Regions from separate parts of the Streptomyces sp. NPDC058221 genome, predicted to be linked through region 1. Evidence: riboswitches for the same ligand, from Rfam matches in the RefSeq annotation. Region 1 holds a riboswitch; each other region holds the start of a gene.
The links. Region 1 has a riboswitch for S-adenosylmethionine ahead of ACFVW8_RS03970 (hypothetical protein). Riboswitches for the same ligand answer to the same signal wherever they lie in the genome.
Positions count from the first base shown of each region.

Region 2: another riboswitch for S-adenosylmethionine. It lies ahead of ACFVW8_RS18700 (glutathione S-transferase family protein); the one in region 1 lies ahead of ACFVW8_RS03970 (hypothetical protein).
Region 3: another riboswitch for S-adenosylmethionine. It lies ahead of thrC (threonine synthase); the one in region 1 lies ahead of ACFVW8_RS03970 (hypothetical protein).

Region 1 covers NZ_JBHVWF010000006.1:93,881-97,152, forward strand. Annotated here, with positions in the region: gene ACFVW8_RS03965 (phosphocholine-specific phospholipase C) at 1-1,574, shown strand, start outside; SAM riboswitch class IV at 1,715-1,824, shown strand; gene ACFVW8_RS03970 (hypothetical protein) at 1,875-2,267, shown strand; gene ACFVW8_RS03975 (cytochrome P450) at 2,469-3,272, shown strand, end outside.
Region 2 covers NZ_JBHVWF010000053.1:25,763-29,034, reverse strand. Annotated here, with positions in the region: gene ACFVW8_RS18705 (amino acid ABC transporter permease) at 1-380, opposite strand, end outside; SAM riboswitch class IV at 939-1,084, shown strand; gene ACFVW8_RS18700 (glutathione S-transferase family protein) at 1,436-2,143, shown strand; gene ACFVW8_RS18695 (ATP-binding cassette domain-containing protein) at 2,200-3,272, opposite strand, start outside.
Region 3 covers NZ_JBHVWF010000003.1:144,093-147,364, reverse strand. Annotated here, with positions in the region: gene thrC (threonine synthase) at 1-1,248, opposite strand, end outside; SAM riboswitch class I at 1,266-1,392, opposite strand; gene ACFVW8_RS02390 (glucosyl-3-phosphoglycerate synthase) at 1,546-2,499, shown strand; gene ACFVW8_RS02385 (hypothetical protein) at 2,535-3,272, shown strand, end outside.

The DNA of each region.
Region 1 (3,272 bases):
ACCACTGCTCGTTCCTCGGCTCGACCGACCCGAACCGGTACTACCTGTGGAGCGGGTACACCGGCAACGACGGCACCGGTGGCGGTCCTGTGCTCGGAAACGCCGAGGCAGGGTACGGCTGGACCACCTACCCCGAGCGGCTGGAGCAGGCAGGGGTGTCGTGGAAGGTCTACCAGGACATCGGTGACGGACTCGACGCCGCCGGGTCCTGGGGATGGATCGATGACGCCTACCGGGGGACTTACGGCGACAACTCGCTGCTTTATTTCAACAGTTACCGCGATGCCAAACCCGGCGACCCGCTCTTCGACAAGGCGCGCACCGGCACCGATGTCAAGAACGGCGACGGGCTCCTCGACGATCTGAAGGCGGACGTCCAGGCCGGGACGCTGCCCAAGATCTCGTGGGTGGTGTCTCCCGAGGCATACAGCGAGCACCCCAACTGGCCTGCCAACTACGGGGCCTGGTACATCTCACAGGTGCTGGACGCGCTGACATCCGACCCCGAGGTGTGGGGGCGTACCGCCCTCTTCGTCACCTACGACGAGAACGACGGCTTCTTCGATCATGTCGTGCCGCCGTTCGTGCCGTCCGGGGCCGCGCAGGGGCTGTCCACAGTGGACACCTCCGCCGACTACTTCCCCGGCGACATCGGCAACGGCGCCGGGCCGTACGGGCTCGGCCAGCGTGTGCCCATGACCGTCGTGTCCCCGTGGAGCACCGGCGGCTTCTCGTGTTCGGAGGTCTTCGACCACACCTCCGTCATCCGGTTCATGGAGGAACGCTTCGGCGTGCACGAGCCCAACATCTCGCCCTGGCGCCGCGCCGTCTGCGGCGATCTGACCTCGGCCTTCGACTTCGGCCGTTCGGACATCGAGCCGGTCTCGCTGCCTTCCACGGACGGGTACGCGCCGCCGGACGCCGACCGGCATCCCGACTACGTACCGGTGCCGCCGGCCACCGGCAGTGTGCCGAAGCAGGAGCCGGGCGGGCGGCCCACCCGGCCGCTGCGGTACGCGCCCCTCGTGGATGGGGTGGCCGACCCGGCCACCGGGAAGTACCAGCTCACCTTCAGCGGTGGCGACGCGGCCGGTGCGCAGTTCCTCGTGACGTCCGCGAACCGCACCGACGGGCCGTGGACGTACACCACCGAGGCGGGCAAATCACTCTCGGACAGTTGGAACACGGACTACTCCGGGGAGACGACCGACCTCGCGGTGCACGGCCCGAACGGCTTCCTGCGTGCGTTCCGGGGGCCCGGCAAGGCGGCGGGGCCGGAGGTGACGGCACGTCATGATGCCGTGAGCGGGGGGCTTGAGCTGACCTTCACCAATGCGGCGGCCGGGACGGTGCAGCTGACCGTGCGCAGCGCCGACGCCTACGGAGGAGGGGTGCAGACCTTCGCGGTCCGTGCGGGCGCGACCGTGAAGCACACAGTCGACCTGCGGGCCGGCAAGCGCTGGTACGACGTCACGGTGGTCTCCGACACGGACGAGACGTTTCTTCGCCGGTTCGCCGGGCATGTCGAGACGGGCGAGGCCGGTTCCAGCGACCCGGGCCTCGTCACCGCCTGACCGGACCGACGCCGGGATGGCGCGGTGTCAGGGGTGCACGGGGCCCGGCCCTGTGCACCCCTGACCGTCCGTCCGCTGTGCGGTGCCGCTCGTGGGGGCTGCGCCCCCGTGCGTCAGAGTGTGCGTTAGAGTTTTCGCCGGGTCATGAGTTCCAGCGTGTAGCCCCGGCTGGCTGGACGGCACCCCGCTCCGCTGCGGGTGCTCCGGGTGACGACCTGCCCCGTGCGCGAGGTGCGGGGAACAGCGGACCGCGGTGCAGAGCGCTCGGGGTCCATCATCCCCGGAAGGCGAGACCTCACCATGCTGCGTCACCTCACCGAGAACGGTTCCGTCCGGAGCGACGGCTGCGACCGTTACGCCGCGGGCCATCAGGTGCACTGGATCCACGCCAAGAAGTGCCGCCAGGAGCCGGGGCAGGCCGTCGAGATCCTCTTGACGGCCGGCGACGTCAGTGACGGCGGGTGGGTGGAACTGCGTGCCGCCTTCGACTACGCGGGTGACCTCCCGCCGGTGTGGACCCATGCCCCGGATGTGCTGCGGGAGGCGCTCTCCGGTCATCGCGGACGCGTGTACTGGCTGCCCCGGTGGCATGCGCTGAAGCTCGTGGTCGGCGACAGCCGGGTCGCAGGGCTTGTCAACGTCGCGTTCGAGGGCGGGGAGTTGTGCGGCGTATCCGGCTCCGGGCGGGAGTAGCCCGGGGCCCGGCGGGCGTGGTTGTGAGGCGAGGCGATGGTCAATTATGGCGAGATGTCAGGCAGTTGCGCCGGACTGCTTGGCTGGGCTTGCAGATTTGATCGGTGTTGACCGATGTGGCGTCACATAAAATCCTTATAGTGAACGTGCGTTGATCGCATGATCGTGACGCGTGAAGCTTCCGCCACAGGAGTCAGGACGATGACGCGCCCATCCTCCGCAGAGCCCGCGCCCGCCTCGCCCCCTTCGGAGTGCCCCGCGCACGTGGGGCCGGGCGCCGTGCCGCTCAGCGGCCCCTCCTTCCAGACCGAGCCGCGCGCCGTCTATCGCGCGATGCGGCGTGATCACGGGCCGGTCGTCCCCGTGGAGCTGGCCGGCGGATTCCCTGCCTGGCTGGTCATCGGGTACCGCGAACTGCACCACGTCACCAGCGACGGCGAGCTGTTCCCGCGCGATGTCGGCCTGTGGAACCAGTGGGAGTACATACCCGAGGACTGGCCCCTGCTGCCCATGGTGGGACGGCCCCTGCCGTCCATCTACTTCAGTGCGGGGGAGGAGCACCGGCGGCACGCGAGGATGGTCGGTCCCGCGCTGGAAGGGGCCGACCCGTTCGAGATCCGCAGCCACTGCGAGCAGTTGGCCGACCGGCTGATCGACAGCGTGTGCAGCCGGGGTACCGCGGACCTCGTCGCCGAGTTCTGTGAGCCCCTTCCCGTGCTCGTCCTCGCGCGTCTGGTCGGGTTCCCCGATGACGAAGGCGCGGACATCGCCCAGGTGTTGAAGGACCTGGCCGACGGCGGCCCGGGTGCGCAGGAGGCTCATCTGCGCTTCGGGGAGCACATGCAGCGGCTGGTGGCAGCCAGGCGCGCCGAGCCCGGGGACGACGTGACCTCCCGGATGCTGGCCTTTCCCGAGGCCTTCACCGACGAGGAGTACATGCTCGACCTGATGGCCATCACGGCCGCCGGGCACCTCACCACCGCCGACTGGATCAGCAACTCGCTG
Region 2 (3,272 bases), on a different contig from region 1:
GTGTACACCCAGCTGACCGCGCGCAGCACCGGGCTCGGGGAGAGTCTGGCCAGGGCCAGCAGCACACCGCCGATGAGCCCCAACACCGCGCTGTATACGGCGACTTCAAGGGTGACAAGGAGGCCTTCGAGGATGGTGGGGCGCAGGAACCAGTACTGGAACCGGTCCCACTGGTAGAAGGGGTTGGTCACCAGGCCGTGGATGATCTGGGCGACCAGCACGAGCACGACGGCGCTGACGATCCAGCGGCCGGGACGCAGCAGCGGCCGGACCCGCTGCGGGGCCAGGGGTTTCGGTTCGGCGGGTGGATCGAGGCGGGGTTCCGCCTCGGCGGGCGGCGCTGACCCGGAGGACACAGCGAGGCCGGGGGAATCACTCACGGAGGGCTCCAGCGGATGCGGACAGCCCGGACCGCGGACGGCAGCGCCGCCGCGCCGGCCGGGACGACTCGGCGCGGCAGGGCGTACAGCACGGAACGGGGCCGGACGGGGCGAGGGCACACCGCGACAGCGGTGGACGTCAGGGAATCAGAGGACCGTCAGCCTCGACAGAGACAGAGGCCGCGACAGGCGGCGGTACACAGTGCGCTGCTGACGCGCTGCAGGTCGACGGAGCGGTCGGCGCAGAGCATCACGCGGCCGCGGGACCGCCAGGCGGCCATCCCCTCAGCTGCGTGCATCGCTCTCACCGTCACCATTCCGCCCCCGCGGGGCCTCGCGCCTGCCGGACTTCATCCGGTCCGGTCCCACCTGGGGGCCCCGTGCGAGGGCCGCCGGCCGCCGGCCGGCGAGCCAGGGCTTTTCACTGACGCCCGGAGGCGTTCCGCGCCGCAAGTTAGGCATGCACCGTCAGGAATGTCAACGCCCGTGACCACCAGGCGAGACGGCCCGTACGGCCTTCTTGACGGCGTCACGCCGCGGACCGAAACTGGCGTGGACGGTCACGATTGTCAGCGCCCCCGTGCAGGATCGGTCCTGCTCACGGGGTCATCGGCCCCGGCTCGCTGGCAGGCAACCCTTCCACCGCGACGGGGTGCCCCGGGTGACGACCGGGTCCCGCCGGTGTGGCGGGACAAGCGTGGTCTCGCGTCTCGCGAGCCCCGGAGTCGGGACGGGTGGGAATTGTCCAGGAACGGCTTGACGAGGCGCCTGCACATCGATCTGCTGCGTGTCTCCAGCGCTTACTAGCCCGGAATCCCGGACGCGTGCCGGCCCGCACCTCGCGGTCCGGACCGGCACAAAAGCGCAGTCGTTCCACATCCGGCCGCTGGTGCCCACAAGGCGGCGGTGGCTTCCTCGTTCCCACCGGGATCCCCATAGGGAGAGTCATGCCCGAGACAGCTTCGCGCAGTTCCAGCACAGGCAACTCGATCACGTGCAGCTCGATCCCATCCGGACCGAGTCCGTGTGCCACGCCTCCTCGTCCTCAGGTGGCCGTGCCGTCCTCCCGCATCCACAGCCGCATCGGGGTCGGTCTGGCCGGCGGCTTCTACCCCGCTCCGCACCGCTACGAGCTGTTCCTGTCGGCCCGTTGTCCGCGCTCGCTGCGTATCTCGATCACTCTCGGCCTGCTCGGTCTCCAGGACTCGGTCGCCACCACACTCGTGGGACACCCCGCCGAGACACCCGAAGCCCTCGCCTCGCTGCGCAGTGCGTACGAGGCCACGATGCACCACTACGACGGGCCGCTGACGGCGCCCGCGCTGTGCGACCGCTGGAGCGGACGGATCGTCAGCAACCACACTCCCGACATACTCCGCGACCTGGCGGGCCTGCTCTCCGGCCACGACGAGGCCTGCCCCTCCGCGCTGCGCCCGACTGAGCTCGCCGCGGACATCGACGCCCTGTGTGACCTGCTCGACCAGGACGTCACCCCCTTCGCCGGGCCGTCGGAACGATCGGCGGCGCTGGACCTGGTGGACCAGTACCTCACCCTGCGGCCCCACGTCCTGGGCGAAGGGCTGACGGCTGCGGATGTGGACCTGTGGGTGGCGCTCGTCCATCTCGGCCCGGCCGCACTCGCCACGTATCCCCGGCTCCGGGGCTACGTACGCCGTCTCGGCGAGCACCCCGCCTTCCCCGGCGGTGACGACATGGTGCTGTTCTCGGTGTGCGCCGACCCGCTCGACGTCAACTGCGCCTGACGCCTGTGCACGCCAGACGCGGGGGTCCCGTCGGGACCCCCGCTGCGCCACCCGGGTCAGGCGCCGACGTAGGCCGCGAGGTGCTCGCCGGTGAGCGTGGAGCGGTCGGCGATGAGATCGGCGGGGGTCCCCTCGAAGACGAGCCTGCCGCCGTCATGACCTGCTCCGGGCCCCAGATCGATGATCCAGTCGGCGTGTGCCATGACCGCCTGGTGGTGCTCGATGACGATGACCGACTTGCCGGAGTCGACGAGCCGGTCGAGCAGGCCGAGCAGCTGCTCGACATCGGCGAGGTGGAGGCCGGTGGTCGGTTCGTCAAGGACGTAGACGCCGCCCTTCTCGGCCATGTGGGTGGCGAGCTTGAGTCGTTGCCGCTCGCCGCCGGAGAGCGTGGTGAGCGGCTGACCGAGGCTGAGGTAGCCGAGCCCCACGTCGGCGAGCCTGCCGAGGATGCGGTGTGCGGCCGGGGTGTGCGCCTCGCCGTCGCCGAAGAACTCCTCGGCCTCGGTCACCGACATCGCGAGCACCTCACTGATGTCGCGGCCGCCGAGGCGGTATTCCAGCACCGAGGCCAGGAACCGTTTCCCCTCGCACTCCTCGCAGACGGTGGCGACGCCGGCCATCATCGCGAGGTCGGTGTAGATGACGCCCGCCCCGTTGCAACCGGGGCAGGCACCCTCGGAGTTGGCGCTGAAGAGTGCCGGCTTGACGCCGTTGGCCTTCGCGAACGCCTTGCGGATCGGGTCGAGCAGGCCGGTGTACGTCGCGGGGTTGCTCCGTCGCGAACCGCGGATCGCGCTCTGGTCGATCGACACCACACCGTCCAGGCCCGAGACCGATCCGTGGATCAGCGAGCTCTTGCCGGAGCCGGCCACGCCGGTGACGACGGTGAGGACCCCGAGCGGGATGTCGACGTCGACGTCGGAGAGGTTGTTCGCCTGCGCGCCGCGGATCTCCAGCGCGCCGGTGGGCTTGCGCAATGCCTCCTTGAGCGTGGCCCGGTCGTCGAAATGACGGCCCGTGACCGTGCCCCCGGCCCGCAGCCCCTTGACGGTGCCCTCGAAGCACACCGTTCCGCCCGCCGTACCGGCACCGGGTCCGAGATCGACGACATGGTCGGCGATGGCGA
Region 3 (3,272 bases), on a different contig from region 1:
ACGGATCGTCGCCGTCGCCTGCGAGGTGGCGGCCACCGCGTCCAGCGTCTTGAGGCCGTCACCTGTGTTCAGGACGACGGTGGTGAGCGTCGGGTCGAGCAGGCCGGCCTCGATCAGCTTCTTCGTCACGCCGACGGTCACCCCGCCCGCGGTCTCGGCGAAGATGCCCTCGGTGCGCGCCAGGAGCTTGATCGCGTCGACGACCTGCTCGTCGTTGACGTCCTCGACGGCGCCGCCGGTGCGGCGGGCGATGTCCAGGACGTACGGGCCGTCGGCCGGGTTGCCGATCGCCAGGGACTTGGCGATGGTGTCCGGCTTCTGCGGCCGCACGACGTCGTGACCGGCCTTGAAGGCGGTGGAGACCGGCGAGCAGCCCTCGGCCTGGGCGCCGAAGATCCGGTACGGCTTGTCCTCGACCAGACCGAGCTTGATCAGCTCCTGGAGACCCTTGTCGATCTTCGTGAGCTGCGAGCCGGACGCGATCGGGATGACGATCTGGTCGGGCAGCTGCCAGCCGAGCTGCTCGCAGATCTCGTACGCGAGCGTCTTGGAACCCTCGCCGTAGTACGGGCGCAGGTTGACGTTGACGAAGCCCCAGCCCTCACCGAGCGGGTCGCCGATGAGCTCCGAGCAGAAGCGGTTGACGTCGTCGTAGTTGCCCTCGATACCGACCAGCTCACCGCCGTACACCGCGGCCATGACGACCTTGCCCTGCTCCAGGTCGTGCGGGATGAACACGCAGGACCGCAGGCCCGCCCGGGCGGCGGCGGCGCCGACCGCTCCGGCCAGGTTGCCGGTGGAGGAGCAGGAGAGCGTGGTGAAGCCGAAGGCGCGGGCGGCCTCGACGGCGATCGCGACGACGCGGTCCTTGAAGGAGTGCGTCGGGTTGCCGGAGTCGTCCTTGACGTACAGACCGCCGGTGACGCCCAGCTCACGGGCGAGGTTGTCGGCCTTGACCAGCTTGGTGAAGCCGGGGTTGATGTTGGGCTTGTCCGCGACATCGGAGGGGACCGGCAGCAGCGGCGCGTAGCGCCAGATGTTGTTGGGTCCGGCCTCGATGCGCTTCTTCAGCTCGTCCGGGGAGCCGCTCGGCAGGTCGTACGCCACTTCGAGCGGCCCGAAACAGGTCACACAGGCGAAAAGCGGACCGAGCTCGAATCGCTCTCCGCACTCGCGGCAGGAAAGCGCCGCGGCGGGACCGAGGTCCACAGAAGAGTCGGTGTTTGCTTCAACAGTCTGAACAGCCATGGTGGCGAGGCCCTTTCTCCTCATCTTCCTTGTGACGCATTTCGCCACAAGACGGAATTGGCACCTTCCCTACCGAACCTCGCGGTCGGCAGGAGGGTTGCCGGGACTTCAACGGGCCGTTCCCTCTGTCCCTCTGGATGAGCGCTATGGCACTGGACCATCGATCCAGGCGTTTATCGGCGGACGGCCCCCGGCATGCGACGGCCATCTGCGTTGTTCAAGACTGTAACCGAAGCACCGGACTGTTGAGATAGTCGTCCGAACCGCGAGATGGATCACACACAGGGAGTATCGACCGTGCTGGAAGAGGTCGAACGCTGGCTGACCAGGCGTTCCTGGTCGGCCGCCGACCGTCCGCTGGACCGGCTTCTGGCCGCCAGGAACGACCCGCACAGCGGGAGCGGGAGCGTGAGCGTCGTGCTGCCGGCGCTGAACGAGGCGGCGACGGTCGGGGACATCGTCACGACGATCCGGCGCGAGCTCATGGAGAAGGTCCGGCTGGTCGACGAACTCGTGGTGATCGACTCCGGCTCCACGGACTCCACCGCCGAGGTCGCGCGCCGGGCCGGTGCCCGGGTGATCCACCGGGACGCGGTCCTGCCCCGCATCCCGGCCGTGCCCGGCAAGGGCGAGGTGCTCTGGCGGTCACTTCTGGTGACCGGCGGTGACATCGTCTGCTTCATCGACGCGGATCTGAAGGACTTCTCGGCCGACTTCGTCTCCGGCATCGTCGGTCCGCTGCTGACCGACCCCTCGGTGCAGTTCGTCAAGGCGATGTACGACCGCCCGCTCGGCGACACCGCAGGTCAGGGCGGACGGGTCACCGAGCTGGTGGCACGGCCGCTGCTCAATCTGCACTGGCCGCAGCTGGCCGGCTTCGTCCAGCCGCTGGGCGGCGAGTACGCCGTGCGCCGCTCCCTGCTCGAACAGCTGCCGTTCCCGGTCGGTTACGGAGTGGAGCTGGGGCTGCTCGTCGACGCCCTGCACACGGTCGGCCTGGACGCGCTCGGCCAGGTCGACGTCGGCGTCCGGAAACACCGCCATCAGGACGGCCAGGCGCTCGGCCGGATGGCGGCGGCCATCTACCGGACCGCGCAGCTGCGGCTCTCCCGGGGGCATCTGGTCCGGCCCTCGCTGACCCAGTTCGAGCGGGGCGAGCGCGGTTTCGTCCCGCACACGTACGCGGTGGACACCGAGGAGCGGCCGCCGATGTGCGAGATCGCGGAGTACGTCTCGCACCGCGCGGCGTGACCGATTAAGGCGTAAATCTTCTTTAAGTTCGCTGCATGGCATTCCCCCCATTCATGACCATGCTGCGCCGGAGCCGCAGACTGCCGGTCTCCCTCGCCGCCCTGGCCCTGCTGAGCACCGCCGTCACCGGACTCGTCCATGCCGCCCCCGCGGCCGCCGATGTCGTCTCGCCGTTCGCCCAGCGCTACGACGAGGCCGTGTACGGCGACTTCAGGACCGTCGGCAACACCGTCATGGGCTGCCCCACCAGCCCCGCCGACATGGCCGGCCGGTGCGCCGTCGCCGCATCCGGCCAGGGCCGGGACAACAACAACACCTTCGACATGCAGCGGCTGAACACCGCGGGCACCACGGACGGCTTCGGGTCGAGCACCGGCCGCGTCACCGTCCCGCCCGGCGCCCGGGTGACGTACGCCCGGCTGTTCTGGGGCGGCAACGACGGCACCTACCGGGGCCCCAGCGGCAGCGCGCTGAAGCGCTGCGACATCTCAGGCGCCGATGTGGCGGGCTCCCCCGGTGAGCCGCTGGACGCCGTCCCCGCCATCGGGGTCGACGGCGCCCCGGCCGGGAAGGTCTCCGCCGAGGACCTGGTCCAGGACCCCTCGACCACCAACGGCCCGCACTACTACACGGGCGAGGCCGACGTCACCGCCGCGTTCGGCCGGGTCACCGGCACCGGAGCACCGCTCCCCGTCGCCGTCGGCGACATCTGGTCCGCCAACGGCAAGGGCTGCGTGGCGGGCTGGTCGCTCACCGTCGTCTACGCCTACGAC